2 regions of the Rothia sp. 11254D007BW genome follow, and region 2 is predicted to be linked to the other one. Evidence: predicted binding sites of a transcription regulator. Region 2 holds the regulator's gene; the other holds the start of a gene.

Region 1 (20,211 bases), 1.5 Mb from region 2:
GGGAAGCTGCGATGGGGGTGTTGGTCTGGAAGAAGCTCTGGGGGCGCAGATGCAGGGTCATATCGTTAACCTGCATGGGCAGGGTGGTGCGCTCGGTCAGAATAATCTCTTCATCACCCTCGACCAGAGCAACGTGTTCGCGCAGCAGGTTGACGCTCGCTACCGCGAGCTGAGGTAACTGTTCGTGAAGCCAGGGCAGTTCTCGTTTGAGCGCAACAATGAGTTTCTTGGAACGCAGAACGAAGCGGACCATCAGTTCGCCGCTATCGGAAGCGGTCACCAGAATGTTTTTAAGTTCCCCTTTGCGCTTCTGAACGCTGTAGGGGGTAAGGTCAGCCCGCTGGATCAGGTCAGCAAGGACGGGTATGGCCCGGCTAATTGCGGGCAGATAAAGCTGGCAGTCGGTGAGGTCAATGCCCTGCCCCTGCCTGTCGAGAATACCGAGGGTGGGCTGCTGGGAGGTTCCTCCTACAACCAGCTTGGCCTTGTTGCGGAAGGCTTGGTCTGCGCTTGCTACAGGTGGGAGCCAGCTGAGGCTCGCCCAGGGTTCGAGCAGGGTCTGGGCGTCATGCTGTTTACCCGCTAACTGATTGGTGTAGGGGGTTTCAAGTAGAGAGCATGAGCGGCAGAGGCCGGCATCGAAGTAGTGGCAACGCATAACTTCACTATTTTACAGCTCCCTGCCACCGGTCGTATAGGTGGAGCTTTGGGTATAGAGAAACCGGCGCCTCGTTGCCGAGACGCCGGTTCCAGGAAAACACAATCACTATTAACTCTTAGCCACCTGCACCAAATGCAAGATCGCGATGGAGAGCCTCAGCGCTCTTCTTCTCGAGCTTGGTCCAGCCGTCGGATGCGTAGGCAACAAGCAACATTGCCAAGAGCCCCACGATGATTGCGTAGAGAACAAGATCGACAATGGTAACCATATGCCTCACACCTTTCAGTTTCGCCTTTGATACTGATGAATAAAAGTAAGAGAAGACCTCTTTAGTGATTTAAAGCATACCCACAGACTGGTGTGAAGTGCAATACTATTATCTAAAATTTTTAGTCATATTTTCAGAAGGGTGTAAAAACTCCGCCACTCCTTACCAGGGGCAAGAAGTGGCGGAGCTTACAGCACGTGAGGAACCGGAAATGAACCGGTTTTCTCAGGCGGACGTAATTACATCATGCCGCCCATGCCACCCATGTCGGGGGCAGCAGCTGCTGCTGCAGGTTCGGGCTTGTCGGCAACGACGGCCTCGGTGGTCAGGAAGAGACCGGCGATGGAGGCAGCGTTCTGCAGGGCAGAGCGGGTAACCTTCACGGGGTCGTTGATACCTGCTGCCATGAGGTCTTCGTATTCGCCGGTTGCAGCGTTCAGGCCGGTACCTGCGGGCAGGTTGCGGACCTTGTCGACAACAACGCCGGGCTCCAGGCCTGCGTTGAAGGCGATCTGCTTAAGGGGGGCATCGATAGCGACGCGGACGATGTTGGCACCGGTTGCTTCGTCGCCGGAAAGTTCCAGCTTCTCGAAGGCCTTAACGCCGGCCTGAATCAGGGCTACGCCGCCGCCGGGGACGATGCCCTCTTCAACGGCTGCCTTAGCGTTGCGGACGGCGTCCTCGATGCGGTGCTTGCGTTCCTTGAGTTCAACCTCGGTAGCGGCACCTGCCTTGAGAACTGCAACGCCGCCAGCCAGCTTGGCCAGGCGCTCCTGCAGCTTCTCGCGGTCGTAGTCGGAATCAGAGTTAGCGATTTCACCGCGGATCTGGGCTACGCGACCCTCGATAGCGTCGGCATCGCCGGCGCCCTCGATGATGGTGGTCTCGTCCTTGGTGACAACAACCTTGCGGGCCTGGCCGAGCAGGTCGATGGTTGCGGTGTCGAGAGAGAGGCCGACCTCTTCGGTGATGACCTGGCCGCCGGTGAGAATGGCGATGTCAGCCAGCTGGGCCTTGCGGCGGTCGCCGAAGCCGGGAGCCTTGACAGCTACAGACTTGATGGAGCCGCGCATCTTGTTCAGAACCAGCAGAGCCAGAGCTTCGCCCTCAACGTCTTCAGCGACGATCAGCAGGGGCTTACCGGACTGCATGACCTTCTCAAGGACGGGAACGAGATCCTTAACGTTTGAAATCTTGGAGCTGACGATCAGGATGTAGGGGTCTTCAAGGACAGCTTCCTGGCGGTCTGCGTCGGTGACGAAGTAGCCGGAGAGGAAGCCCTTGTCGAAGCGCATACCCTCGGTCAGTTCCAGGGTCAGGCCGAAGGTGTTGGACTCTTCGACGGTGATAACGCCTTCCTTGCCGACCTTTTCCATGGCCTGAGCAATCAGCTTACCGATTTCGGGGTCACCGGCTGAGATAGATGCGGTTGCGGCGATCTCTTCTTCGGTTTCAACTTCCTTGGCTGACTCCAGCAGCTCGGCGGTGACGGCTTCTACAGCCTTTTCGATGCCGCGCTTGAGGGAGAGGGGGTCGGCGCCAGCGGCAACGTTGCGCAGGCCTTCGCGGACGAGAGCCTGAGCCAGGACGGTTGCGGTGGTGGTGCCGTCACCGGCGATGTCGTCGGTCTTCTTGGCGACTTCCTTGACCAGCTCTGCGCCGATCTTTTCGTAGGGGTCTTCGAGTTCGATTTCCTTGGCGATGGAAACACCGTCGTTGGTGATGGTGGGTGCGCCCCAGGCCTTCTCCAGTACAACGTTGCGACCGCGGGGGCCGAGGGTTACCTTCACTGCGTCTGCTAGGGTGTTCAGACCCTTTTCAAGACCGCGGCGTGCCTCTTCATCAAAAGCAATCAGCTTTGCCATATGGCTTTCGCTCCTTCTGGAACATTCGGGGTGAGCGCGATTCTTCGGTGCCCGCGACGGACGGCGCAGCCCATCTCTCGCCGTCGGGGCGAGTAGGGTGCGCCTCACCAGAGCATCGCTTCAGGTGTTTTACTCAAGAGCGGTTCGGCGGCTAAACCTAGCACATGATTTAGCAGTCGAAGCCTCTGAGTGCTAATACCAATCTTGGCACTTGAGCTCTAGGGGCGCAAACCTATTGCTCCCCCAGCTGAGCCTTAATCGCCCACAGCGCACAAGAGATGCCGGGCAGGTGGTAGGCGGACGTCCGCTGGCCGCGAGTAAGCGTCCCTAGCCTAGTTGGTAGGTACCGGTTGCCGAGTCATAGATGTAGTTACCGGTGGGGTCTAGATAGAAGGTAGCGGTGGCCGGGTCATAGCTATAGCGATCAACGGAGGTGGGTATACCGGGGTTAGGCCCTATCTCTGCCGCTCCGGTGCCGCTATCGGCAGTTTCTTGGGCAGTAGCTGAAGGTGAGGACGGCGCCCCGGGCAGGCTGGTGGGGTCAAAGTCGGCTCCGAGCACCACGTAGACGAGACCGGTCTCAGCCTGGTAGTCCTGGGCGATGGTGGGCAGCCCCAGGGTGTCGGCTATTTCGTTGGCTTCTGAGGACGCCCCTGTGGCGAAGTACACCAAAGACTCCGCTGTGTAGGCTCCTGCCCAGTTAGCGGTAGAGGTAACGGTGTAGCCGGCCTCTTCGAGGGCTGCGGTAGCCTGGGCAGCAGCGCCAGCAGGCGCACTGGAGTTATACACCTCAACGGTCACGCTAGAAGGGTTAGTGGTGGGAGTGGCTTCAGCGCTCGGGCTCGCCGATGCGGTAGCGGTGGCACTGGTTGAGCCGGACGCCTCGGGGGCGGCGGTGCGCGGAGAGATCACGTACATGGTGCCACCCACGATGAGGGCCAGCACGCCGCTAACAATAATAGCGAGCAGACCAGCGCGGGACGTCGCAGTATCGTTAACAGCACCGCGATAGGCGCCGCGGCGGGCGTTGTTCTCATCGATGTCGTCAAACTCATCGCGGGGGTAGCTGTTCACGGGCGTCCTCATGATTGTGCGCGGTGGCGGGCTTTTAGTTACTAGGGTACACGCTAGGTGCCGGTGAAGCGGGCTCACGCTCCCTACCGGCTAAGAGGCTTAGGTTAGGGCATCGCGCTTGAGCCGTAGGCGGCGGGTGAGCGCGGGTTCGGCGGCAACTGCCTTGGGGTTGTCGATCAGAGCGTTGAGCTGCTGATAGTAGGCAACCGGGGTAAGCCCCAGAGTACGGGTAATAGCCTGTTCTTTGCTGCCCTGGTATTTGAAGCGTTTTTTCTCGAGATTGAGAATAGCTACCTCAAGCTCGCTCAAGCCCTCTGCGGGTTCGGTGGTCTCGCTGCTCATCTCTTAACTTTCAGTGGTCTAGTCTTAGTAGGGAGAATACCGCATCCCTTTCAAGGAGTACTGTGCCTGCCCGTCCCCTGCATGAGATTATGTCCCCTGACTGGGCTCAAGCCCTCGCCCCGGTGGAGCCTCAGATTCGAGCTATGGGTAACTTCCTGCGCGCAGAGCACGAGGCCGGGCGGGCAACTCTTCCCCCTGGAGCCGATATTTTTCGAGCCTTTACCTACCCCATGAACGAGGTGAAGGTGCTAGTGATTGGGCAGGACCCCTACCCTACCCCCGGTCACGCGATGGGTCTGAGTTTTTCGGTGCGCCCCGAGGTGCGCCCGATTCCCCGGTCGCTGCAGAACATTTATAAGGAGCTCCAGGCCGACACCGGGCTGGTACCTCCGGCCCACGGGGATCTCACGGCGTGGAGCGCCCAGGGGGTTATGCTCATGAACCGGGTGCTTTCGGTGGGGGCAGGTCAGGCGGGGTCGCACCGCAATCTGGGCTGGGAGCAGGTCACAACCGCTGCCATCGAGGCGCTGGCGCAGCGGGGCATGCCCTTGGTGGGGTTGCTCTGGGGTGCGGACGCCCGCAAATGCAGGCCCCTGCTTGGCGGCTACCCCTGTGTGGAGTCCCCGCACCCGTCCCCGCTCTCGGCCTCGCGGGGTTTCTTCGGTTCCCGCCCTTTTAGCCGGGTCAACGAACTTCTGGTTCAGCAGGGGGCAGATCCCGTTAACTGGCAGCTCCCCCGATAGCCACAAACGCAGTATCCGCTTGTCAGAAGCCTATTCAGTTCATAGCTATGAAGGCATATACCTAATTTTTTGCCAAGGTGCGCAACCGCTCTGTCAGAGCGTCCCATAGATAGGTGCCGCACACAATACCTGTTGCCATCAGCAAAACAGTCACACCAGCAAGAGTGAGCCCCTGCAACCCCATCAGCGTATCCTGCCCGTTCAAGATGAGGTAGGAAGAGCGGAAGATAGTGAGACCGGGCAGCATAAACATCATGCCCGGAACATAATAAATCGACGCTGGGCTGTGGAGAAGATACCCAAGGAAGCCAGCACTCAGCCCTACGGCTGTTGCCCCTGCCAGCACCTGCAGACGGGCGCCGTCCTCACCGGCGACCGCCCCTACCCCGTAGTAGGCTAGCTGCCCCACCAAAGACACCAGTCCAGACAGCACAATAGTGCGCGCTGACCCCTGCCAGGCAGCTGCAGACATAGCACTACCGATGACCATACCGGCAATAGAAACCCACAAGGGCGGGGGGCTAAAGACCGACTGCTGCACGTCAAGACTGGTGGCATCAAAATAGTTCATGAGGGTTACCGCTACCGAGATCCCGGCAATCAAACCGGTAAAGTTTGCTCCCGTCACCACGAATTTACCGGCGGCGGTCAGCGGGAAGCCGTGAAGGGCGTCCTGCACCGCTGAAACCAGGCGGAAAGTGGGAAGGAACATCATCAGCCCGGCTGCCACGATGTGCGGGGCAGAAACGTAAAACCCTCTACTGTACAGCCACCCTAAGGGATCTGATACGAGTAGGGCCAGCACCGTAATCGTTGCAGCGCCCAGGGCCATCATGAAGTAGCTGGGCAGGCGCAAACGCCCCGCCCACACCAGTACGAAGTTCACCACGGTAAACACCACAAGAGAAGTAACCGCAGCCCGCCAAGACCCTCCCACCCCCAGGGTAAATGCCCCCGCGATCAGCAGGTTCCACGCCAATAAAACGGCCGGTGAATAGGGTTTCTTTTGAGCGTTGACCCGAGCTAGGTGGCGTTCGGCCCGGGCCCGGCTCACGGTCCCCTGAGCGATATCGTGCACCAGTCGGTAGAGCTGGTGCAGAGCCCAGTAGTTCTCGGAGGTAGAGCGAACGACCCGCACCAGGGTCAAGCCCAGTTTTTCGTTCTCCAACCCTCCGGCTTCGGGCAGCTGCCCGCGGCTAGCCGCTTCGTCGAACTCAGAGACGTAGTTAATCACGATGGACTGATAGGTGATATCAACTTCTACATCGTGAATACCGTACATGGCGCATACGGTCACTACCGCAGCATCTACATCTGCCGCGTCGGCACCATAGTGGAAGAGGGTCTCGGCCAAGCGCAGGGTAAAAGCCAGGATTTCGCGGGTTTCTTCCTTCTGTCTGACCCGCTGGCGGTAACGGGCTAAGGCAACCTGCGCAACCTGACGCTGGGCAACGCGGGCGATCCCGCGGATAGGTACGGTTAGAGCCTGCTGAGGCTGGGCAAAAGAGCGCAGGCTCGCAGCTGCCCGACGGCGCGAAGAAACCGGAGGCGCGGGGGCGGTGGCCGGGTAGGACGCCTGCGGCAGCTCCACCTGTGCAGGCGGCTGATTGGCTAAGGGCTGGGCGGCAGCGGGCTTTTCAGAAAAGCCGTGCGTATCACGGGAGCCGCCGCTAGCGGTCACGTTTTTCTTTCTGTTCGCTACCTTCAACCGAGGGGCTCAGATAGCGCTGAATGATGTACTGCATGAGGTAGCTCCCCAGAACTACGCCAGATGCCATAGAAAGAATAATGGCGATAGCCGCTACCATACCGGGCACACCGGCATCGGAGTTAGCTTCGACCGTAAAAAGGTAGAGGCCGCGGAAGACCGAGAGACCGGGAAGTAGGAAGGTCAGGGCAGGAACGTAGAAGATGGAGGCAGGGGCATGCAGGCGATAGGCCAGGAAGGTACTCATCAGGCCAATCACGAGAGCGGCAAAAGCCGTGTTGGCTCGCCCTGCCCCGGGGCCAAACATGAGCGTATAGCCCTGGTAGACCCAGAAGCCGCAGGTAGCGATCAGCAGTATCCACAGAAGGGTTCGCCAGCGGGCGTGAGTGGTCACCGCAAAGGCAAGAGAGGCCAGCATGAAGAAGGTGTAGCTGACCGCCAGACCCGCACCCACAAATCGGGTTTCGGTGATATCGAGCTCGCTCACCCCCAGTACCGACAGCACCGCTACCGCCGAAGCCAGCCCCACCACGATACCGAGGAAGGACATACCGGTTGACACGAACTTACCCGCCGCTGTAAGCGGGAAGCCGTTGAGGGCGTCCTGCACCGTTGAAACCAACCGGGCGGTGGGCAGGAGCATAATGAGCCCCGCCGCCACGATGTGGGGAGCCGAGACGTGAAAGCCCACCTGGGAGAAGATAGATGCCTCATCCGATATATAAATAGCGGCGAAGGTAACCACACCGGCGCCCGCAGCCATGTTGAAGAATCCGGGCATCTTGAGCTTAGAAATCAGGCTGTTGACGAAGTGAATCGCCAGGAAAACGATACCGCCCACAGCCCCAGCTGCGAGGGACCCGCCCAGGGCCAGAACCAGCGAGAAGGCCGCCACTATGTTAGCCAGCATGATAATCATGGGCGAGTAGGGCTTTTTAGCGGTGTTGATCTTGTGCAGGCGACGCTCGGCCCGGTGGCGGGGCAACCCACCCGCGGTGATGTCGTTAATGAGCTTGTAGATGTCGTCCAGGGCAGCGTAGTTCTCTGACCAGGACCGCACCACGCGCATAACCGTGTGGCTAAACCGTTCTTTACCGGGTGCGGAGTCTTCGGGCTCGCTCAGGTTAATAGCCCGCGTACGATCATCGACCTCGTCGATATCAGAGACGTAGTTAATGATCACCGACTGGTTGGTGATATCGATTTCTACATCGTCCAGACCGTAGGCTGCACACACGGCCACAATCGCCGAGTCCACATCGACGGTATCTGCCCCGTAGTGGAACATAGTCTCGGCTAGACGCAGGGAGAAGTTGAGGACCTCGCGGGCCTCTTCTTTCTCACGCACGTACTCAGCCCGGTGGGCTGCAGCGATATTGAAAGGACGCTGGGCTAGGCGGGCAATGCCGCGCATGGGTTTGGTGAGCGACTGGTCGGTGCTCACAAAAGACTTGAGGGATGAGCGCACCCTCGAGGGGCGCTTGACGGACGGGCGGGGAGTCGTTGGCAGGGCAACGGTGTGGGGCCCAGCAGCCGAGGGGTAGGAGGCCTGTTGCAGACCGGTTGCCTCGTTAACGGTGGGGGTTCCCGCAGTTACCGGGCCAGGGTCGCTGTCGCTATCGGCTCTCCCCAGGCTCAGGTCGGTAGCCGGGCCAAAAGCTGAGGGCACCTGATAGGTGGCGGGGGTTGCCAGATCAAAAGCGGACGCCCGCGATTCAGCTACCCCGGTAGCTGTAGAGTCTACGGTTTCAGCAGGAGTATCAAAGGCGCTCTCCCCCTGCCCCAGGTGGGCCAGGCGGTTGCGCAGCTGTGGGTCCCGCACATCGTCGAGGGATACGACCGGCAGGGGCCCCCAAGCCTGAGAGGACGAGGGGGCGGGGGCGTCCTGCCCACCGGCGTCCGCTCCCTGTGCTTGCTTCGCGGCACTCCCCTGCCCAGTCGCGGGGCTTTCGCCCGATGCCATGCGCGGCAGCAGGGCCGTCTGTCCAAAAGCTCCGGCCCCGGTGCCCTCATCAGAGGGAGCCATATCAAAAGCAGAGGCGGAAGGGTAAGCCTTTTGCTGCAAGGGAGTCTTGCTGGGGGTCAAAGGGATTACTCCTTCCGCCTCTTACGGTGAAAGTTGTTCAGGCACAGCGTCCGCTGTACCCAAGTTGAACCGGGGTCGGTTTAGTAGAAAGGCTGGCCGGTCTTACGGACCCAGAGCTGGCGCATAACCTTCTCAACAGCCTGGTTCCAGGCCTTGTACTTGACCGGTGAAAGCACCTGGTCCCAGACGCCAACGTAGTCGATGACGTCCTTGGTGAAGGAGGTCTTGAAGAGACCCAGGCCGTAGTGGTGGTGTTCCTTGTTCTTGAGCTCGCTCTTGGGCGGGGTGCCGCAGAAATCGTAGCTCTTGATGTCGAATTCCTTCATCAGGTCGGTCAGGGCTGTCCACTGTACCTGGTGGGAGTCGCCGTACTGCTTGCGGCGGGGCTTAGAACCGCCGTCCTTGTAGGTGCCCTTCTCGCCGTAGCGAATCACGTAGGCGCCTACGGAAGGCTCGCCGTCCTCGTAGGTGAAGTAGAGACGGCCCTGGCCAGCCTGTTCAAAGGTGGTCCAGAAATCGCGGTAGTAGTCGTAGGAGCGCAGATGCACGTTGGCGTTGCCCTGACCCACGGTGTCCATGAGGGCGTACATCTTCTTCATGTTCTCTTCGGTCAGAGGCACCCGCTCAACCTCGCAGCCCTCACGCAGCGAACGGCGCACGGCGTTGCGTCCGCGGGAGGAGAGGGACTTGAGCACGTCTTCTTCGCTCTTATCGGTATCAAGAATCGCGGTGGAGTCATTAGGCTGGATGTTCCAGCTCTTGACCAGGCCGGTCTTGGCCATAAAAGCGTTGATAGAGTCGTCTGCAATGATATCGGGCTCAATCTTAACCGCGAAGACGCCCAGCTTCTCGCGCTTGATGAAGTCCTTGTTGGCATCGAGAATCGCGGGGATCTCTTCAACAGAGTTCACACCGGGGCCCTTGATCATGTACCAGATTTTGCCGAGGGCAGGTACGGACTTTTCGAGCACCAGGTTGTAGCTGGCAAAAGGGGCCTCTGCGCCGTCAAGGACGGTGGTGCCTTCGTAGACCAGGTAGAGAGGCTTCCAGCCGTACTTGGCTTTGACGGAAGCGAAGGACGCTGACTGCAGCAGGTTGCCGCCACCGGGGCTGGCGATGACGTGGTCATCCCAGGAGGCGATTTCGGCGTCGGTAGCGAAGCGGGCTGTGAACTGTCGCAAGGTCCCTCTTTTTCTTTTCGTGCGCGCGTGGGCGCGGGAAAGGTTTCAGCTTCCCAGTCTATCGAGAGTGGGCGGGCTATGCACCCTGTGGGCGCCGTGAGTTTCGTCTGGTGTAACTGGGTATCGGCTCTGTCGCCCCTTACCCGGGCACAGTGAAGCCCCCGCTTGCGGTAAGCGGGGGCTTCATGTTCAAACCGTTAGGCTGAGATTGCTCGACTAAACCGTATTACTCGGCGTCGTGGTCGGTCTCGAGGATCTTGACCAGGGTGTCGAGTGCTTCTTCAGCGCCTTCGCCCTCTGCGCGCAGAACGACCTTGTCGCCGTGCTTAGCGCCGAGTGACATCAGGGACAGGATGGATGCTGCGTCCATTGCCTCGTCTGCGGGCTCGCCTTCAGCTGCGATGGTGACTTCAACGGGGAGGTCGCCTGCTGCTTCAGCGAAGATCGCTGCGGGGCGGGCGTGCAGGCCAACACGGCTTGCGATGGTGGCAATACGTTCTGCCATGGTGTTCTCCTTATAAAGGGGGTGCGGATTTGTTGTCCACTACTGAGTCTAAATCAGGTGCGTATGTTTCGCGCGTGTTAACCGCTTATTTTGGTGTGATTTATTCAGTAGTGGACGGTGGAGGTTAGAGGCCGAGCTCGTCCAGAATCGGCAGGTGCTTACGCGCTGCTTCCTTAGCTTCTGCTGAGGAGATCTGGTCGAGGGCGTCGTTGGCGATCTGCTGGGCCTTTTCGGGGGTGACCGACTTGAGCACGGCGGAGACAGCTGCCATGGCGCCAGCGTTCATGGAGAGGGTGTCAACGCCCAGGCCAACGAGGACGACGGCCAGTGCAGGGTCGGCTGCTGCTTCACCGCAGACGGAGACGTACTTCTTGACGCCAGCCTTGGCGGATGCTCGCTTGGCGCCTTCGACGGTCAGCTTGATCATCTTAAGGACGGCGGGCTGCCAGGGGTTGTTGAGGTGGGCCAGGTCGCCGAGCAGGCGGTCTGCTGCCATGGTGTACTGGGTGAGGTCGTTGGTGCCGATGGAGACGAAGTCGACTTCACCGAGGATCGCTTCAGCGTTGACGGCTGCTGCGGGGGTTTCGACCATAACGCCACGGGTTGCCAGGCCTACTTCATCAACCATTTCCTTGAAGCGGCGGGCTTCACTGGTGGTTGAGATCATGGGGGCCATGACCCAGATGTCGGCGTCGGAGCCGTCGGCTGCTGCCTTGATGGCTTCGAGCTGGCGTTCGAGGACGCCGGGTACGGTCCAGTCGGTGCGGTAGCCGCGGACGCCGAGGGCGGGGTTCTCTTCTTCCTTGACGTTGAGGAAGGGCAGGGGCTTGTCGGCGCCTGCGTCGAGGGTGCGGACGACGATGTGCTGGCCGGGGAAGGCGTCGAAGACGGCCTTGTAGCTGGCGGTCTGGGTTTCTACTGAGGGTTCAGCGTCGTGGCCCAGGAAGCCGAATTCGGTGCGGAGCAGGCCCACGCCTTCGGCCTTGAGGCCGGCTGCCTTTTCTGCGCTCTTGCCGTCGCCGACGTTGGCGTAGAGGGGCACGAGGGTACCGTCTGCCATGGCGCCTGTGCCGTCGAAGTCGGGCAGTTCCTTGCGGTTGGCGTACTTTTCGGCCAGGTCGCGGTGCTCGTCGGTGACCTCGGTGTTGACGGTGCCTTCGTTGGAGTCAATGTAGACTTCGGTGCCGTTTTCGATCTCGGTGACGCCCTTGGCGGCAACGATAGCGGGCAGGCCGAGACCGCGAGCAAGAATCGCGGTGTGGGCCTGGGGGCCGCCGTCTGAGGTGATGAGGGCGATGACCTGCTTGGGGTCGAGGGTGGCGGTGTCTGCCGGTGCCAGGTCGATAGCTGCCAGGATGAAGGGGTCAGCTGAGACGGGGATGCCGGGGGCCTGCTGGCCGGTCAGCTCGGCAACGATGCGGGCGCGGACGTCGTGGATGTCGGTAACGCGCTCGGCCATGTAGCCGCCGAGGGCTGCCATCTGGTCGGCGAAGGCTGATGCGGCTTCCCAGACTGCCAGTTCGGGGGCCTTGCCCTGCTTTTCAACGATCTTGATGGCGCTCTTGAGCAGGGCGCGGTCGGTTGCCATCTGGGAGGTGGACTTGAGCACGGCCTTGCCATCGCGGCTAGCGTGCTCGGCGCGCTCCAGCAGACCGTTCTTGACGGTTTCGGCTGCGGCCTTGATACGCTCGGCGGCCTGCTCGGGGGTTTCGTCGGCTGAGAGCTTCAGGGATGATGAGGGAGCCTTGATGGGCTCGGGCATCTGAAGGACTTTGCCGATAACGCGGCCGGCGTAGACGCCGACACCCTTGTAGGTAGTCATAGTGTTTTCCTTCTAAGAGGTTGAAGTGATTTAGGCGGTTGCCTCGGCCTTACGGCCTGCAAGTGACTTGAGAACAATATACATGAGAGCGCCCACTACGGTACCTGTGATGGCGGCCACAAGGAACATGAGGGGGTTCTCAACCAGGGCGATGATCCAGACACCGCCGTGGGGAGCGGGTGAGGCTACGCCTGCGCCCATGGAGATAGCACCGGCAACGGCTGCGCCGACAACGGATGAGGGGATCACGCGCAGGGGGTCGGCGGTGGCGAAGGGGATGGCACCTTCGGAGATGAAGGAGGCACCCAGCAGCCAGGCTGCCTTGCCGTTTTCGCGTTCGGGAGCGCTAAAGAGCTTGGGGCGGACGGCGGTGGCCAGGGCCATAGCCAGCGGGGGAACCATACCTGAGATGATGACGGCTGCCATGACCTGCTGGGAGGCCAGGGTACCGGCGGAGAGGCCTGCGGTGGCAAAAAGGTAGGCTGCCTTGTTGACGGGGCCGCCGAGGTCGAAGCCCATCATGGCGCCCAGGATGATGCCCAGCAGAATGGCTGAGGCACCGGTCATGGAGTTGAGCCAGTTCTCAAGAGAGGTGGTAACCCAGGCGAGGGGGCCACCGAGCAGGAAGAACATGAGGCCGCCTGCGAAGAGGGTGGCTACGAGCGGGGTGATGACCACGGGCATCATGGATGCAAGCCAGCGGGGCAGCTTGAGCAGGGAGAGCCAGTAGGCACACAGACCTGCGAGCAGACCGGCGACGATACCGCCGAGGAAGCCACCACCCACCATAACGGCGACAGAACCGGCGATGAAGCCGGGGGCGATGCCGGGGCGCTGGGCCAGGCCGTAGGCGATGTAGGCTGCCAGAATCGGGACCATAGCTCCCAGGCCAAAGGCGCCGATGGTGTGCAGGGCAGCGCCCAGGTAGAGGGAGAGCGGGGTGTCGCCCAGGTTGGTGAGGGAGGCACCGGAGAGGATAGCTTCGGTGTCTACGTCACCCAGGTTGGGCATGGTGATCGCTTCGAGCATGAAGCCGATAGCCAGGATGATGCCGCCTGCTGCCACGAAGGGAATCATGTAGGAGACGCCGGTCATCAGGGCCTTGTAGATGCGGGTGCCCCAGGAGCCGCCTTCTTCAGCGGTTTCTGAGGAGTCAGCTGCACCTGCGGCGACGCGCTTGCCGTTGGGCTTCTCAGCTTCGGCAAGGGCTTCTTCGATCATGGCCTTGGGCTCGTCGATGCCGCGCTTGACGGGGGCTTCGACGTAGGGCTTACCGGCGAAGCGTTCGCGGCCGCGGACGGGCAGGGCAACGGCAAAGACGACGGCATCGGCTTCGTCGATTTCGGCCTGGGTGAGCTTGTCACCACCGGATGAGCCCTGGGGCTCAACCTTGAAGTCGTAGCCCAGCTCTTCGGCGGCGTACTTGAGGCCATCGGCTGCCATGTAGGTGTGGGCGATGCCGGTGGGGCAGTTGGTCACAGCCACGATCTTCTTACGGCGGGCGGGGGCTTCTGCCTCGGCAGCGGCTACGGAGCCGGACGCGGCAGCGGCAGCGGGTGCCTCAGCTGCCTTTTCGCGCAGGCCCAGGGCCTCTTCAACGAGGACGACGACCTCGTCAGCGGTCTTGGCTTCGCGCAGGGCAGCGGTGAAGGACTTCTTCATGAGGGAGCGAGCCATCTGAGAAAGAATCTTCAGGTGGGCTTCGTCGCCATCTGCGGGAGCTGCGATGAAGAAGATGAGGTCGGCGGGGCCGTCCTTAGCGCCGAAGTCAACGGCGGGGTTGGGGCGGGCCATAGCCAGGGTGGGCTCGGTGACTGCTTCACTGCGGCAGTGGGGAATAGCGATACCACCGGGAATGCCGGTGTCGGTCTTTTCCTCGCGGGCGCGCGCAGCGGCGTAGAGGGTCTCAAAGTCGGTGGCGCGGCCAGCACCTACGACGGCACCAGCTAGATGTTCGATGACATCGAAGCGGGTCTCGCCGAGGTTCTCATCGAGGCTGATGAGATCCGCAGTGATGAGAGCAGACATGTGCTCCTCCTCGGATTGTGTTTTAGGGGTTTGAGAATGTGGTTCGGTTGGGGTTTAGAGGGCCAGCTCGCGCAGGGTGACTGCTTCGGGCGTGGTTGATTCTAGGGTGGGCACCTGGGTGCCGGGCAGGGAGGCTGCTGCTGAACCGTGGGCTACGGCCTGCACCAGGCATTCGGGCAGGGTCTTACCCTGCTCGTGGGCAATCAGGAAGCCTGCCAGGGAGCAGTCGCCTGCGCCCACGGTGGAGCGCACCTTGATGGGGGCGTGGATGGCGTGCCAGGCGCCTTCTGCTGTCACCAGCACGGCCCCTCCCCCGCCGAGGGTAGCAAGGACCATTTCGACACCGCGGTCGACCAGTTCTTTGGCGGTAGCTGCGGTGAGTTCGGGGCTGGCTTCAAGCTCGTCCGCCATCTCGATTTTGCCGACCAGCTCAGCGAGTTCTTCGGAGTTGGGCTTGATGAGGTTGGGCATGCCGTCCAGGCCAACGAGGGCGTCGCGCAGGGCTGCGCCGGAGGTGTCAACGGCGATGCGGGGGGCTTTCTCGCCCAGGGACTCGCGGATTGAGCGGCCCACAACGGCGTAGTAGTCGGAGGGGACGCCGGCGGGCAGGGAGCCTGCCAGCACCAGCCAGGAGGCCTCGATGGTTTCCTTGATCATGAGGCGGGTCAGCTGCTGCTGGGCTACATCGTTCAGGGGCTCACCGGGGGCGTTGATCTTGGTGGTGGTACCGTCGGGCTCAACGATGGTGATGTTGGAGCGAATCGGCGCGCCGATGGGCATGTTAACGAAGGGCACCTCTGCCTCTTTGAGGCTGGCCAGTACGGGGTCTTCGTTGTCGCCGGGCAGCACCGCTACGGTTTCGAAGCCGGAGATGTTGAGGGCGCGGGCAATGTTCACGCCCTTGCCACCGGGGTCGGACGCCGCCGCGACGGCACGCTGAACGGCACCGCGCTTGATTTCGTGGTTCAGTTCCACGGTGCGGTCCATGCTGGGGTTAGCGGTTAGGGTAACGATCATGCGATAAGCACCTCTACGTTGGATTCTTCAAGCGCTGCGGCGAGGTCGCCTTCGGGCGCTTTATCGGTAATGAGAGTATCGATGTCTTCAAGCCCGGCAAAACGTACCAGGGACTCCTGGCCGAACTTGGCGGAGTCGCACAGGAGCACCACGCGGCGGGCTGACTTGACGATGGCGGTCTTGACGATGGCTTCGTTCAGACCGGGGGTGGAGAGCCCAAATTCAGCGTCCAGGCCGTTCACGCCAATAAAGGCGATGTCGGGTCGGATGGTTTCGAAGTGGGCAGCGGCGCGGGTACCAACAGCGGCCCAGGTCATCTTGCGCAGCTGGCCGCCTACCATATCGAGCACCACGCCATCGGCTTCAGCCAGTTTCACGGCGATGTGAAGGGCGTGGGTGATGATGAGGCGGTCGGCACCTGACTTGAGGGAGAAATCTGCGGCAGCAATGCGGTCGGCGAGGATTTCGATAGTGGTACCGGCGTCGAGAACTACCGCACCGGCGTCCGAATCGCGCAGCAGCTCGTAGGCACGCAGAGCGATTTTCTGCTTTTCGGGGGTGTTCATGTTTTGACGTAGGGCGATAGACGACTCTACAGAGGTCGACTGCTCTACGGTTACGGCACCGCCGTGCACACGGCGCAGCTTACCGTCAGCTTCGAGGGCTGCTAGGTCACGGCGGACGGTTTCCATCGTGACTTCGTAGCGTCTAGCCAGGTCTGCGCCGTTGACACGGCGTGCGGAAGCTACGAGCTTCGCTATTTCGGCACGTCGTTCTTCAGCGAACATGTGTTTATCACCTTATACAACTGGAAGGTGGGTCGGGTGACCCTATCTATAGTTGATTTTATGTGGGTTTCTGTGGGTACGTCAATGTAAAACCCACGGTTACGGGTGTATTTCGGTGTTTTGGTTGGGTTTTTCGGTCAATTTCACTAGGGCTAGTGCCAAAACCCAACCGATAGCACACCCGAGAGTGTTGGCGAGGACGTCCAGGGGCGAGCTGGTGCGCCCGGGCATGAAGTGCTGGGTGGTTTCGATAGCCAGGGTACAGGCCAGACCGCCCAGGGGTACGAGCCAGGGGCGGGCCGGGCGCAGCAGCCAGGTAAAGAGAAAGCCGCCAGGTACAAACATGACCACGTTCGACAGCCACTCCACCTGCCCGTAGCCAAACCAACCGGGCAGCCAGCCGCGGGCGTGGCCGTCCGCAAGTATCCTGGCTAGGGTTTCGCCGGACTCGCCGGAGTCAACGTGAGTGGGCCAGAGAACGATGAAGGCGACGGCAGCTACGTACAGGCAGGTGATGCCCCAGAGGAAGATACGCCCCACTAGGGCTTACCTACCAGCAGGGGTTCTTTGACCTCTAGCCAGTGGGCCAAACCGGGCAGGTCAACCTCGAAGGGTTCAGCGTTGGCGATAGTGCCGAATTCGCGGCCGTGGGTGGCAGAGAGGGCACGGCGAATCAGGGAGCCGTGAGAGACGGCAATGACGCGCTGGCCCGGGTAGTCGCGGGCAATCTGGCGCAGCACCCTAATGCCGCGCAAGTAGACGGAGCGTTCGCTTTCAACGCCGCTGTAGTAGGCGTCGGGTTCTTTACGGGCTTCTGCTGAAATATCGAGCCCCTCGGCTTCGCCGTAGCTGCGCTCTATCAGGTCATCGTAGGTGCGGTTGACGGTCAGACCGAAGGCTGCGCCAATAATCTCTGCGGTCTCGTGGGCGCGGGAGAGCGGGGACGAAACCACCACGTCGAACTCAAAACCCCGAGCCTTAAGAGAGGCAGCTGTCTCGTGGGCCTGGGCGCGGCCGGTTTCGTTGAGGGGAATATCGCTGGAGCCCTGCATGAGGTGGGCCTTGTTCCAGTCGGTCTGACCGTGGCGGATGAGCATGATAGAGGACGCCCGGCGGGCAGGTGCCAGGGGCACCACCTCACCGTTGTGGGGCACCGGCACTTTCTGGCCGGTGCGGGCGGTTTGCAGGCGGGAGATGAGCATACCGTGGGCCACGATGATGAGGTTACGCCCGGGGTGGTCTGCTTCAACCTGGTCGAGGGCGTCTTCAACGCGGGCTAGAAAGTCTGACAGGGGTTCGATGTCTGCGGTTTCGTTTTCGATTGTTTCCCAGAGGGCGGGGGTGTTAGTGACGCCTTCGAGCTCTTTGAAGGAGCGTTCTGCCAGGCCGGCGTAGGTGCCAAGGACGGGCAGGCCGAGTTCTTGGGCGATGATGGCGCCGGTTTCTACCGCGCGCGCGAGGGGTGAGGTGACGACGCCGTGCCAGATGAAGCTGGGGTCGGTTGCTTGCAGGGTGCGGGCGTACTGTAGGACGTTGGCGGCGGCAACCTTGGCTTGGTCGCGGCCGGTGGCATTGAGGGGGATGTCGCTGGAGCCTTGCAGGCGGTGTACGAGGTTCCAGTCGGTCTGTCCGTGTCGAATGAGTACGCTAGGCATGGGGTCTATTATCCCACCCGGTAGTGCCCGTTTCTCTACCTGCTAGAGTATTTAGTGAGCTATACGACACATAGCTATTTCGGCATACACAACTTCTAAGTAGGACATCATGAAAAAGCTCCCTGTCGCTTTTGCGGCACTTTGAGGCTTATTCATAAGGGGGTTGAAGCATGAGCCCCTACCAACTAGACAACGGCCCACCCAGCAGGCAACCTTGAGGATAAATCATCACAAATATTCTCAAACCACACCGGGAAGAACCGTTGCCACACTAGCGTACGAACGGGCTCACCACCACGCAATTCACTACATTACTAAAAGCCCTCACCCACCAGCTCACCTGGGCCAAACCAGCCCCCCCGTAAGCTCTCCTGTCCCAGGCCCTAAAAATCACACTAATTAGCTACCGGGCATAACATCACCCAAGAAGCTCTAGCTCACCTCTTCGAAGTCTCACAGCCCGCGATTTCACGAACCATCAGCACTATCGAAAGAGCGCTCACTAAGCTGAATCTAGACATAACACCCATGCATTCAGAGCTCACAAGCTAGGTGAGCTCCTGGGTTCTTCGATTTTGGCGGATAAGGGCTACGTGGGGCTGGGGCTAGCTACCCCGACTAAGCGTAAGCCTGGGCAGCGTTTGAATTGGGAGCAGAAGAAGAATAATCGGGTGCTGAACCGGTTGCGGTCGGTGGTTGAGCAGGTGATTGCCCAGGTGAAGACGTGTCGGATTCTTCATACCGGGTTCATGCGACCTTTGGGCTTGTGTGGTCGGGTGTTTTCGGTAGTGCGGGGGTTGGTGTTTTTGGCGACTGGTGGGACCTTATGAATAAGCCTCAGAATATGATATGTACTGGGTTTCGGTCACACTCACCACCCAAGAAAATCACATACTTTACGCAACATCGACTAACGCACCATCAACCACCTCCTGCGGAGTCCGATAACCAAGAGACGCATGCAACCGCCGCTGATTCCACCAGTACACCCAACCCGCCGTAGTAGCCTCCAACTGAGCAACAGATTCAAAGAACCGGCCACGCACCAGCTCAGCTTTATAAGCCCCATTCACCGACTCAGCCAAAGCATTATCGTATGAATCTCCAGTAGATCCTACAGACAACTGAACACCCAGCCGCCTCAACTCACGCGTGTAATCATCAGCAAGATACTGCGAACCACGGTCCGAGTGATGCACCACCTGCGTCAAATCAGACCCTGACCGCCTGGCTTCAAACAAAGCCTGCTTCAAAGCCATCAGCGGCATCCCCAGCGTATGCATACTCGAGGAAACACCCCAACCCACAATCTTTCGACTGAACACATCAGTGATGAAGGCCGTGTAGCAGAAGCCACTACCTGTGCGCACATAGGTGAAGTCCGCGACCCACAAGCGGTTCGGCGCTTTAGCGGTGAACTGGCGGTTGACCAGATCAGGGCGGTGATCAGGAGCCTTGGTAGCCCTGGTGGTCACAGGCTTACGGCCCCGATGCACACCCTGAATACCAGCTGCACGCATGAGCCGGTAGGTTTGGTCCCGGCCAATAGCCCAGCCTGCCCGTTTCATGGCCTGCCACATTTTGCGCACACCATAGACTCCATAGTTCTCCTGGTAGATTCTTACCAGTTCGGGGATGAGCAGCTGGTCGGAGAGTGACCTGGCTGAAGCGACACGGCTCATTGCGCGGTAATAGCCGCTAGCCGTCATGAAGCCACCATCAAGATGCTCGGATAGGACTCGGCAAATGGGCTCGACCCCGAAAAGATCCTTATAAGTGTTGATGAATCGGATCATCATCGGGCCGGTGCCTCGAGCTCGGCTGCGAAAAAAGCTGAGGCGGTTTTCAAAATCTCGTTGGCCCTGCGTAGTTCCGCGTTTTCTCGTTTTAGGCGTCTGATTTCGGCCGCCGCGTCACTCGTAGTAGTGATTTCTTTGCCGGTGTCGAGGGCGGCGTTGTTGCACCAGCGGGCCAGAGTGTTGTGGGAAATTCCTAGCCGAGGGGCGATGTCTTTGATTGCTGCGGTTATGGACGGGGCGTCGGGGTGGTTCAGTCGGTCACCGACGAGTCGTACCGCTCGTTCTTTGAATTCTTGGGGGTATTTGTTGGGCATGGTTTTATTATTCCTTCCGGTGGGGTGTGGGTGGAAGGTGTGGACTGAACCCAGTACATATCACCATACGCCGGCACCAACGTGTAATACTCCAACTCACCCTGAACAGCCACCACCGTATCCTCCACCACCAAATCAGAAACACCACCAATATTCCCACCATCAGGCAAAAACACACCCAAACCCGCAAACCCCCGATCAAGCATCGCATCCTCCACACGCTCCACCGTCAACTTCCGCACCGACCGACCAGAAGGAGTAAACACAAAAGACTCATCACCAACACCAAAACTCAACGTCGGAACACCCCCCCTCATTCACCCCAAACACCATATCCTCAACCCCAATATTCACC
Region 2 (8,485 bases):
CTCAGGCGAGACCTTCATATGGGCAAAGGCATGGGCTACAAGCTTCTCCAGCACACCGGTATCAACAGCCTCAAAAGACTCACGCACAAAGTCGCTCGCCTCTGCGCCGGGCTCTTCAATATCAAACTCAATATTCACAGGGCTAGGCCTTCTCTTCGGGGGTTACATCAATACCTGACTGCTGCAGCAGCTTTTCGGCCGCGGCCTCAATGGTCTGGCGCTTGACCTTGCGATTGCGGCGGCGCTCCATCGAGGTCTTGGCATCATCCCACTTATCGTAGGCACTTACAATATCCGAGACCAAGGAGTGGCGTACCACGTCCTCAGCCTGCAGAACCGCGAAATGGATATCGTCAATACCCTCAAGAATCTGACGAATCTGCTTCAGACCTGAGGACTGACCACCGGGCAGGTCCACCTGGGTGACGTCACCGGTAATCACCATCTTCGACCCAAAGCCCAAACGGGTCAGGAACATCTTCATCTGCTCCACCGTAGTGTTCTGCGCTTCGTCCAAAATAATAAAAGCGTCGTTCAGGGTACGACCGCGCATATAGGCCAGGGGCGCCACCTCAATGGTCCCGGCCTCCATCAGGCGGGGAATGGTCTCGGGGTCCAACATATCGTGCAGCGCATCGTAGAGCGGGCGTAGATAGGGGTCAATTTTCTCGTTCAACGACCCGGGTAGGAAGCCTAGGCGCTCGCCAGCTTCAACAGCGGGGCGGGTCAGAATGATGCGGTTGACTTCCTTTGACTGGAGGGCCTGTACCGCCTTGGCCATGGCCAGGTAGGTCTTACCGGTACCTGCCGGGCCGATGCCAAAGACCACGGTGTTGGCATCGATAGCATCGACATAGGACTTCTGGTTAATGGTCTTCGGGCGAATATTCTTGCCCCGGGAGCTCAGAATATTCTGGCTAATCGCGGTAGCTGGGTGGGAGAGGCTGGCGGTCATCATGCCCATGATGCGCTTGACCACCTCGCCGGTGACCTGGGTGTCGTTCTCTACCAAAATGGTGAGTTCAGCCAGCAGACGGACGGTGGTGGCTACGGTTTCTGAGGGACCGGTAACGATGACGTCTAGCCCCTTAGGGCGAATGGTGAGCCCGGGAAAGGCCTGCTCGATGAGGGTGATATTTCCGTCGTGGGGGCCAAGCACCGCGACCATCTCTTCGGTTGACCGGAAGGAGAAGGTGCGGGCAACAGAGAGGGGGCGGCTGCTAGCCGTAGATGAGGTAGTCATAGATGCCCGTGCGGGCTGTCAGAGCTCCTTGAAATACAAAGCGTACGCGGTAGTTCTTACTTTACCTGTAGCAGAACGGGGTTTACCAGCGTCCTAGCGCAACGTTGAGGGCAGAAATAGCGGCTGCACCGGCGGTAGAACTGCGGAGGATTTCTGGGCCAAGCAGTACCGTGTGGGCCCCGGCTTCTGCGAGCAGGTCGAGTTCTCGGGGGCTGATACCGCCTTCGGGGCCCACGATGAAGTAGACCTCTTTCACCCGATCGGTCAGGTGCCGCTCAAGTGCTTGGGTGAGACGGTAGTCTGCCTGCTCGTGGAGAACCAGGAAGAGGCCGTCCTCCCCCAGCTCGTGGGCAAGGTCGGCTAAATCTGCGGTTGAGTGCTGCTCGTAGACCGGGGGCAGCAGGGCCCGGCGGGACTGCTTAGCTGCTGCCCGCACCGTATTCTGCCACTTTGCCCGTGCTTTGACGGCCCGCTCCATCTTCCAGCGCACAATAGACCGGTCGGCGCTCCAGGGCACAATACCGTGGGCACCCAGCTCGGTGGCCATCTCAATGGCCTGGATATCCCTATCCCCCTTAGCCAGGGCCTGCACAAGGTATATCTCTACCCCCACCGTATCTTCGGTGAGCTCGAGGACCTCAAGCACGGGGCCGTCCTGACCCAGCTCAGTAACCCGGGTGATAGCGCGGTTGCCCTCACCGTCTACTACGTCGAGCCCTTCCCCGAGCTCCGGACGTTTAACGAGGGCATGGTGCCCCTCGTCGCCGGTCAGGTGCAGGGTGGCACCTGGCGTCAGGGCAGCCAGCTCGTCAGGTTCGATGTAGTAGACAGCGTTGCTCATGGGTCGTCCTATTTGAGGTGGTCTTTGAGGCGGGAGAAGAAGCCGCCCTGCTTATGGGTGACGGTTTCGCTAACCTGCAGGTCTTCGCCGCGAAGCTCGGAGAACTGCTTGAGCAGGTTCTTCTGCTCCTCGGTGAGGTCGGTGGGGGTACGTACCTCAATCTGCACACGGATGTCGCCGCGGCCGCCGCCGCGCAGGTGGGTGACGCCCAGGTCCTTGAGAGTGACCACGTCACCTGACTGGGTTCCGGTGGGAATCTGTACCTGCTGGGGGCCGTCGAAGGTGTCGAGGGTGATGGTGGTGCCCAGGGCCGCTGCGGTCATGGACACACCGACGGTAGCTACCAGGTCATCGCCGTCCCGGCTGAAGGTGGGGTCGGGGTTGACGCGCAGCTCAACGTAGAGGTCGCCGTTGGGGCCGCCTGCGGTACCGGCTTCACCCTGGCCTGCCAGGCGGATGCGGGCGCCATTGGTGACGCCGGCGGGAATTTTGATGGTGAGGGGCTTGCGTTCCCGCACGCGGCCTTCGCCGTAGCATTCAGCGCAGGGGTGCTTGATGACGGTGCCGAACCCGCGGCAGGTGGGGCACTCAACGGGCTGCACGACGGTGCCCAGAATTGACTGGACCTGGCGCTGCATGTAGCCCTGGCCGTGGCAGGTGTCGCAGGTTTCGGGGTGGGTGCCCTCGGCGGTTCCTTCGCCCTTGCAGAGGTCACAGGTAACGGCGGTATCAACGGTGATGGGCTTGTTGGTGCCGAAGACGGCATCTTTGAGGTCGATCTTGACGTTGATGAGGGCGTCCTGGCCCTGGCGGACGCGGCTCTGGGGGCCGCGCGGGGCAGAGTTGAAGAAGGTATCGAAGATATCTTGGAAGCCGCCAAAGCCCCCGCCGAAGCCGCCTGCTCCTGCACCGAAGCCACCGGCGGTGCCGTTTTCGTTGCCGGTCTGGTCGTAGATGCGGCGCTTTTCGGGGTCAGAGAGCACATCGTGGGCGAGGGAGACGCGCTTGAACTCCTCGGCAGCTTCTTCCGAAGGGTTGATGTCGGGGTGCAACTGGCGGGCCTTCTTACGGTAGGCCTTCTTGATTTCTTCGGGGCTGGCATCGCGTGAGACGCCGAGGGTTTCGTAGTGACTGCTCACTGGTTCTCTCTTTCGATGGGCTGGTTTAAAGGGGGTAGGCGCAGGGCTAGGCCTGGCCCAAAATCTTGGATAGGTAGCGGGCTACGGCGTTGACCTTGGAGACGGTGCTGGTGTAGTCCATGCGGGTGGGGCCAACGACTCCCACGTGGGCAGCTCCCCCGGGCCCGTAGCTACTGGCGACGACCGAGGTTTCGGCTAGGGATTCGCTGCGGTTCTCAGAGCCGATACTCACGGCAAATCCGCGTTCATCGTGGTCTAGGTCGGTGAGTAACTTCAGCAGCACAACCTGCTCTTCTAGGGCATCGAGCACCGGGGCGATGCTGCCCCTGAAATCTACGGTCGAGGCGGCAAGGTAGGAGGTACCTGCAATCAGTACCTGAGAAGAGGCACCCTGGGCGGCGAGTAGGTGCAGGGCCTCGGTGAGGGGGCTGAGCAGGTTATTGCCGGGGGCGGACGCCGGTGCTGCGGCTATGCTGTCGAGCGTACGGTTGGCGTAGAGGTCAAGGAGCTGCTGGCGGGCTACTGCAAGCTCTTCGGGGTTGTGGGCAAGGGTGAGGGTGCGCTGGTTTACCTGGCCGGAGTCGGTAATAAGAATCAGCAGAACCGTGGTGCTGGAGAGGGAAACCAGCTCGATATGGCGCACGCTGGTAGCCGGGCCGGTGGGGTACTGCACCATAGCTACCTGGTGGGTGAGCGATGAGAGTAGACGCACGCTGGTCTTCATCATCTCATCAACGCTTTCGGCGCTATCGAGAAGGGTTCGAATCGCCCGTTTTTCAGCGTCAGAGAGAGGCTGTAGGGACGATATCTGGTCAACGAAAAGGCGGTAGCCCCGGTCGGTGGGCACCCGCCCGGCACTGGCGTGGGGGGCCTGGATCAGGCCCTGCTCTTCGAGGGCCGCCATATCGTTACGCACGGTGGCGCTGGAAACCCCCAGCTGATGCCGCTCAAGCAGGGTTTTAGACCCCACGGGCTCACGGGTGTGCACGTATTCTTCGACGATGGCTTGCAGAACTTGCAAGCGTCTCGGGTGGTTCACGGCACCTCCTGGGCTCATAGGTCTTCGCCTGGTGGGCGAAGAGGTCTGCGGGGCTAGGTTAGCACTTGATGACCTTGAGTGCTAAGTTACCCGTTAACTCTAATACCACTGAACTAGAATCAGAACTCGATACGCTGACGGCTAATGCCCCTGGATGAGAGAGTGAGAGACACACCGATGGACTACCGCGATACCTGGGGTCAGGCTGACCTCACCTCCCACCGTCCTGCCCTGCCCAAGGTACCTCTTGCCCCCGGCATGGTGCTAGAGGACGCCGCCACCGGCTTTGTGGGGGCGGCAGTGACCCTGCGGGCTACGGCGTCCGGCCCTCAAGTGGGCCTCGAAGACCGGCGGGGCCGTATCAAGTTCTTCCCCCTGGGCCCGGGTTTTTTGCTTGAGGGCCGCAGCATTGATCTAACCAAACCTCAACAGAAACCTAAGACCGCTACACGGCAGGTTTCTCGGTCGGGGTCGGTTGCGGTGGAGAACGCTCCGGCACGGACGGCCAGGGCCAGCCGTATCTGGGTGGAGGGCGTGCACGATGCTGAGCTTATTGAGAAGGTCTGGGGCCACGACCTACGGGTTGAGGGTATCGTGGTGGAACCCCTGCACGGGGTTGACGATCTCGCCGCAGCGGTTACAGGTTTTGGCCCGGCCTCCCACCGCAAACTCGGAATTCTGGTAGACCACCTGGTGGCAGGGAGTAAGGAAGAGCGCATCGCGCAAGAGGCTATGGCTGTGGCAGGTGCCCGCGATAACGTGCTGATTGTGGGCCACCCCTTTGTGGATATTTGGCAGGCCGTCAAGCCCCAGGTATTGGGCTTACAGGCCTGGCCCGAGGTTCCCCGCGGGGAAGACTGGAAGACCGGCATACTGCGGCGTTTCGGGCGGGCGGCAGAGACCCCCGAGGACGTCCGCGCTGGCTGGGATTCCATTCTCAAGAGGGTCAACTCCTACACCGACCTTGAACCAAGTCTCTTAGGGCCGGTAGAACACCTCATTGACTTCGTCACCCTTGACGGGCCAGCAGGCTAGAGCGGGTACAGGCAGTGTGACAAATATCGTCCTGCTCCCCCATAAATTCGCAGGCTTCACATATACCGCCCTCCCCCGGCTTTGACTAAAATTGTGACTGGTGGGCTTAAAAGCCTGCGCATCACTCATTCGCCCTTCAACCTCAAAGAGAAGAATTCTTGAAGACCGCATCAGCACCTTCCTCGACCGCCTACAAGGGGTCACCTGCAACCGCTGCACACCTGTCTGTTAGCGCAGACCGCAATATCGCAACCGCTGCACACTTTGGGGGCGTGCTAGGTTGTATTCCCGCGGCCGTCATCTACTACCTCTACCGAGGCCGCGGCCCCTTCACCGAGCAGGAATCCCGTGAAGCTCTCGACTTCACCCTGCTGCCCACCCTGGTTCTGGCCGTCTCTATTATGCTCAGCAACATTCCGGCTATCGGCTGGCTCTTTGGCCTGATTGCTGCCCTGGCCTGGACCTACCTGGCTATCTCAGCTCTGATCGCCGGTGTAAAGGTAACCCGCGGCAACCCCTACCAGTACAAGGGCAATACCCGTCTTTTCAGCAAGCTCACTCGCCGCGGTAAGTAGGCACCCGGGTTGCTAGAACATGAAGGGGGCGGTCTGACTCAGCTGAGTCAGACCGCCCCCTATCGTTTCCCCTGGTGGGGAAAAGCAGTTAGCTGTCAATATCGGGGAGGAGCTCCCTGGTCACCGCGTCGCCCAGCAGGCGCCCCTGGAGGGTGAGCTGCACTCGTCCGCCTGCTCTCGCCTCGGGGTCAATCAAACCCTGCCCCTCAAGCCAGTTCAGGGACGCCTCGATTCGGGCAGCATCGCCACCCTCCAGCAGGCGGGAAATATCTAGGCCGTCAATGACCCTGACCTGTAGCATGATGTCCTCAAACCTACGGGTCTGCTCCCCCAAAACCTCGCGGGCAGCAGCCGGGCTTTGACCAGTCCGGACTCGGTTGGCATAGGGTACCGGGTGTTTGAGGTTCCACCAGCGGGTGCCGTTTACATGCGAGTGGGCGCCGGGGCCAATTCCCCACCAGTCCTGGTTGCGCCAGTAGGCATAGTTATGGCGGGAACGGTACTCCGGTGACTTGGCGTAGTTCGACACCTCGTACCAGTGGTAGCCGGCCTCATTGAAAATCTGCTCAGCCAGCAGGTACATATCTGCCATCAGGTCCTCATCGGGCATGGTGTAGTCACCCCGCCGAATCTGGGCAGCTAGCTTGGTACCCTCTTCAACAATGAGCGAATAGGCAGAAATATGGTCGGGGGCATACGACACCGCAGCCCGCACCGACTGCTCCCACTGGGCCAGACTCTCCCCCGGTGACCCGTAAATCAGATCAACCGACACCTGCAGCCCAACCTCTTTGGCCCAGGCAACCACCTTGGGAACATTCGCCGGAGTGTGGGTACGATCAAGCACCTCAAGTACCTCAGGTACCACCGACTGCATACCGAAGGACACCCGGGTAAAGCCACCGGCCTTCAGCGTCTCAAGGTCCTCACGGGTCACCGAGTCGGGGTTGGCCTCGGTCGTTACCTCAGCACCCTCTTCTACACCAAACAGCTCAACCGCTTCGCGCAGAATCCTCACAAGGTCAGCTGCCGGCAGCTTGGTGGGGGTACCCCCACCAAAAAAGACCGAGTAGAGCAGACGGTCAGCGACGCCCGACTCCTGCAAAACCTTCCGGGCAAAACGCAACTCAGCGATCGCGTCCTCGGCATAAGTGCCCAAACCCACCCCGTTGCCGAAATCCTCGGTGGCATAGGTATTGAAATCACAGTAACCGCACCGCACCGAACAGAAGGGCACGTGCACGTAGAGAGAAAAATCACGCTCAAGACCGAGGACGGCAGAATCAGCGGGGATTCTGCCGTCCAAGGGGGCCGGAGCGCCCAGGGGTTGGGCTGGCATTACTTCTTGCCCTTGTCCTTACCTTCTTCACCGGAGGACAGGGCAGCGATGAAGGCTTCCTGGGGGACCTCAACACGGCCCACCATCTTCATACGCTTCTTACCTTCCTTCTGCTTCTCCAGCAGCTTACGCTTACGCGAAATATCGCCACCGTAGCACTTAGACAGAACGTCCTTACGCATAGCGCGGATATTTTCACGGGCAATAATGCGGGAACCGATAGCAGCCTGAATCGGCACCTCGAACTGCTGACGAGGGATCAGTTCGCGCAGCTTGCCGGTCATCATCACGCCGTAGGAGTAGGCCTTATCGCGGTGGGTAATAGCTGAGAAAGCGTCAACCTTCTCACCCTGCAGCAGAATATCGACCTTGACCAGATCGGCTTCTTCCTCACCGTCAAACTTCCAGTCCAGAGAAGCATAACCGCGGGTCTTGGACTTGAGCTGGTCGAAGAAGTCAAAGACAATTTCGGCCAGGGGCAGGCGGTAGCGCAGTTCCACGCGATCCTGGGAAAGGTAGTCCATGCCGCCCATGGTGCCGCGGCGGGACTGGCACAGCTCCATAATCGCGCCCACAAACTCGTTCGGGGCAATGATGGTGCAAGCTACCATCGGTTCGCGAATGGTAGCGACCTTACCCTCGGGGAACTCGGAGGGGTTAGTCACGCGCTGGGCGGTGCCGTCCTCAGCCACCACATCGTAGATAACGTTGGGGGCAGTAGAAATCAGGTCGAGGTTGAACTCGCGTTCCAGACGCTCACGCACAATTTCAAGGTGAAGCAGGCCCAGGAAGCCACAGCGGAAACCAAAGCCTAGAGCCGCAGAGGTCTCAGGCTCGTAAATCAGGGCGGCGTCGTTGAGCTGCAGCTTATCGAGGGCGTCACGCAGGGCCGGGTAGTCAGAGCCGTCAATCGGGAAGAGACCAGAGAAAACCATGGGCTTGGGGTCTTCGTAGCCACCCAGCTCTTCTGCGGCAGGCTTGTGGGCACCGGTAACGGTATCACCCACGCGGGACAGGCGGACGTCCTTCACACCGGTAATCAGGTAGCCCACCTCGCCCACGCCCAGGCCGTCGGTCGGCTTGGGCTCGGGAGAAATCACACCGATTTCCAGCAGGTCGTGCTCGGCGCCGGTAGACATCATCTTAATCTTCTGGCGGGGTTCCAGCTTGCCGTCCACCACACGAACATAGGTGACCACACCGCGGTAGGAGTCGTAGACAGAGTCAAAAATCATGGCGCGAGCGGGGGCATCAGCCTGACCCTCGGGCGCGGG

Evidence for each region. Region 2 encodes HrcA, which represses chaperone genes, less so after heat shock. Its sites were predicted from a motif close to TTNGCACTCGNNNNNNNCGAGTGCNAA; they were not measured.
Region 1: a site for HrcA is predicted at 2,964-2,990, ahead of groL (chaperonin GroEL). Genes of this name have one in related genera too.

What each region holds. Positions count from the first base shown of each region.
Region 1 covers NZ_JBPWPK010000001.1:2,184,711-2,204,921, reverse strand. Annotated here, with positions in the region: gene rlmC (23S rRNA (uracil(747)-C(5))-methyltransferase RlmC) at 1-658, opposite strand, end outside; gene ACEE43_RS09990 (hypothetical protein) at 777-929, opposite strand; gene groL (chaperonin GroEL) at 1,169-2,794, opposite strand; gene ACEE43_RS09980 (LytR C-terminal domain-containing protein) at 3,122-3,868, opposite strand; gene ACEE43_RS09975 (DUF3263 domain-containing protein) at 3,968-4,210, opposite strand; gene ACEE43_RS09970 (uracil-DNA glycosylase) at 4,273-4,953, shown strand; gene ACEE43_RS09965 (threonine/serine ThrE exporter family protein) at 5,015-6,634, opposite strand; gene ACEE43_RS09960 (threonine/serine exporter family protein) at 6,624-8,747, opposite strand; gene ACEE43_RS09955 (lipid II:glycine glycyltransferase FemX) at 8,828-9,928, opposite strand; gene ACEE43_RS09950 (HPr family phosphocarrier protein) at 10,155-10,433, opposite strand; gene ptsP (phosphoenolpyruvate--protein phosphotransferase) at 10,558-12,255, opposite strand; gene ACEE43_RS09940 (PTS fructose transporter subunit IIABC) at 12,286-14,283, opposite strand; gene ACEE43_RS09935 (1-phosphofructokinase family hexose kinase) at 14,338-15,300, opposite strand; gene ACEE43_RS09930 (DeoR/GlpR family DNA-binding transcription regulator) at 15,297-16,088, opposite strand; gene ACEE43_RS09925 (VanZ family protein) at 16,188-16,628, opposite strand; gene ACEE43_RS09920 (histidine phosphatase family protein) at 16,628-17,743, opposite strand; gene ACEE43_RS09915 (hypothetical protein) at 18,161-18,295, shown strand; partial or broken gene ACEE43_RS09910 (transposase family protein) at 18,271-18,573, shown strand; one part of gene ACEE43_RS09905 (IS3 family transposase) at 18,640-19,577, opposite strand; one part of gene ACEE43_RS09905 (IS3 family transposase) at 19,577-19,856, opposite strand; gene ACEE43_RS09900 (hypothetical protein) at 19,793-20,152, opposite strand; gene ACEE43_RS09895 (hypothetical protein) at 20,133-20,211, opposite strand, start outside.
Region 2 covers NZ_JBPWPK010000001.1:653,548-662,032, reverse strand. Annotated here, with positions in the region: gene ybeY (rRNA maturation RNase YbeY) at 1-138, opposite strand, end outside; gene ACEE43_RS03050 (PhoH family protein) at 143-1,243, opposite strand; gene ACEE43_RS03045 (16S rRNA (uracil(1498)-N(3))-methyltransferase) at 1,326-2,084, opposite strand; gene dnaJ (molecular chaperone DnaJ) at 2,093-3,223, opposite strand; gene hrcA (heat-inducible transcriptional repressor HrcA) at 3,270-4,262, opposite strand; gene ACEE43_RS03030 (DUF3097 family protein) at 4,440-5,297, shown strand; gene ACEE43_RS03025 (DUF4870 domain-containing protein) at 5,456-5,872, shown strand; gene hemW (radical SAM family heme chaperone HemW) at 5,961-7,211, opposite strand; gene lepA (translation elongation factor 4) at 7,211-8,485, opposite strand, start outside.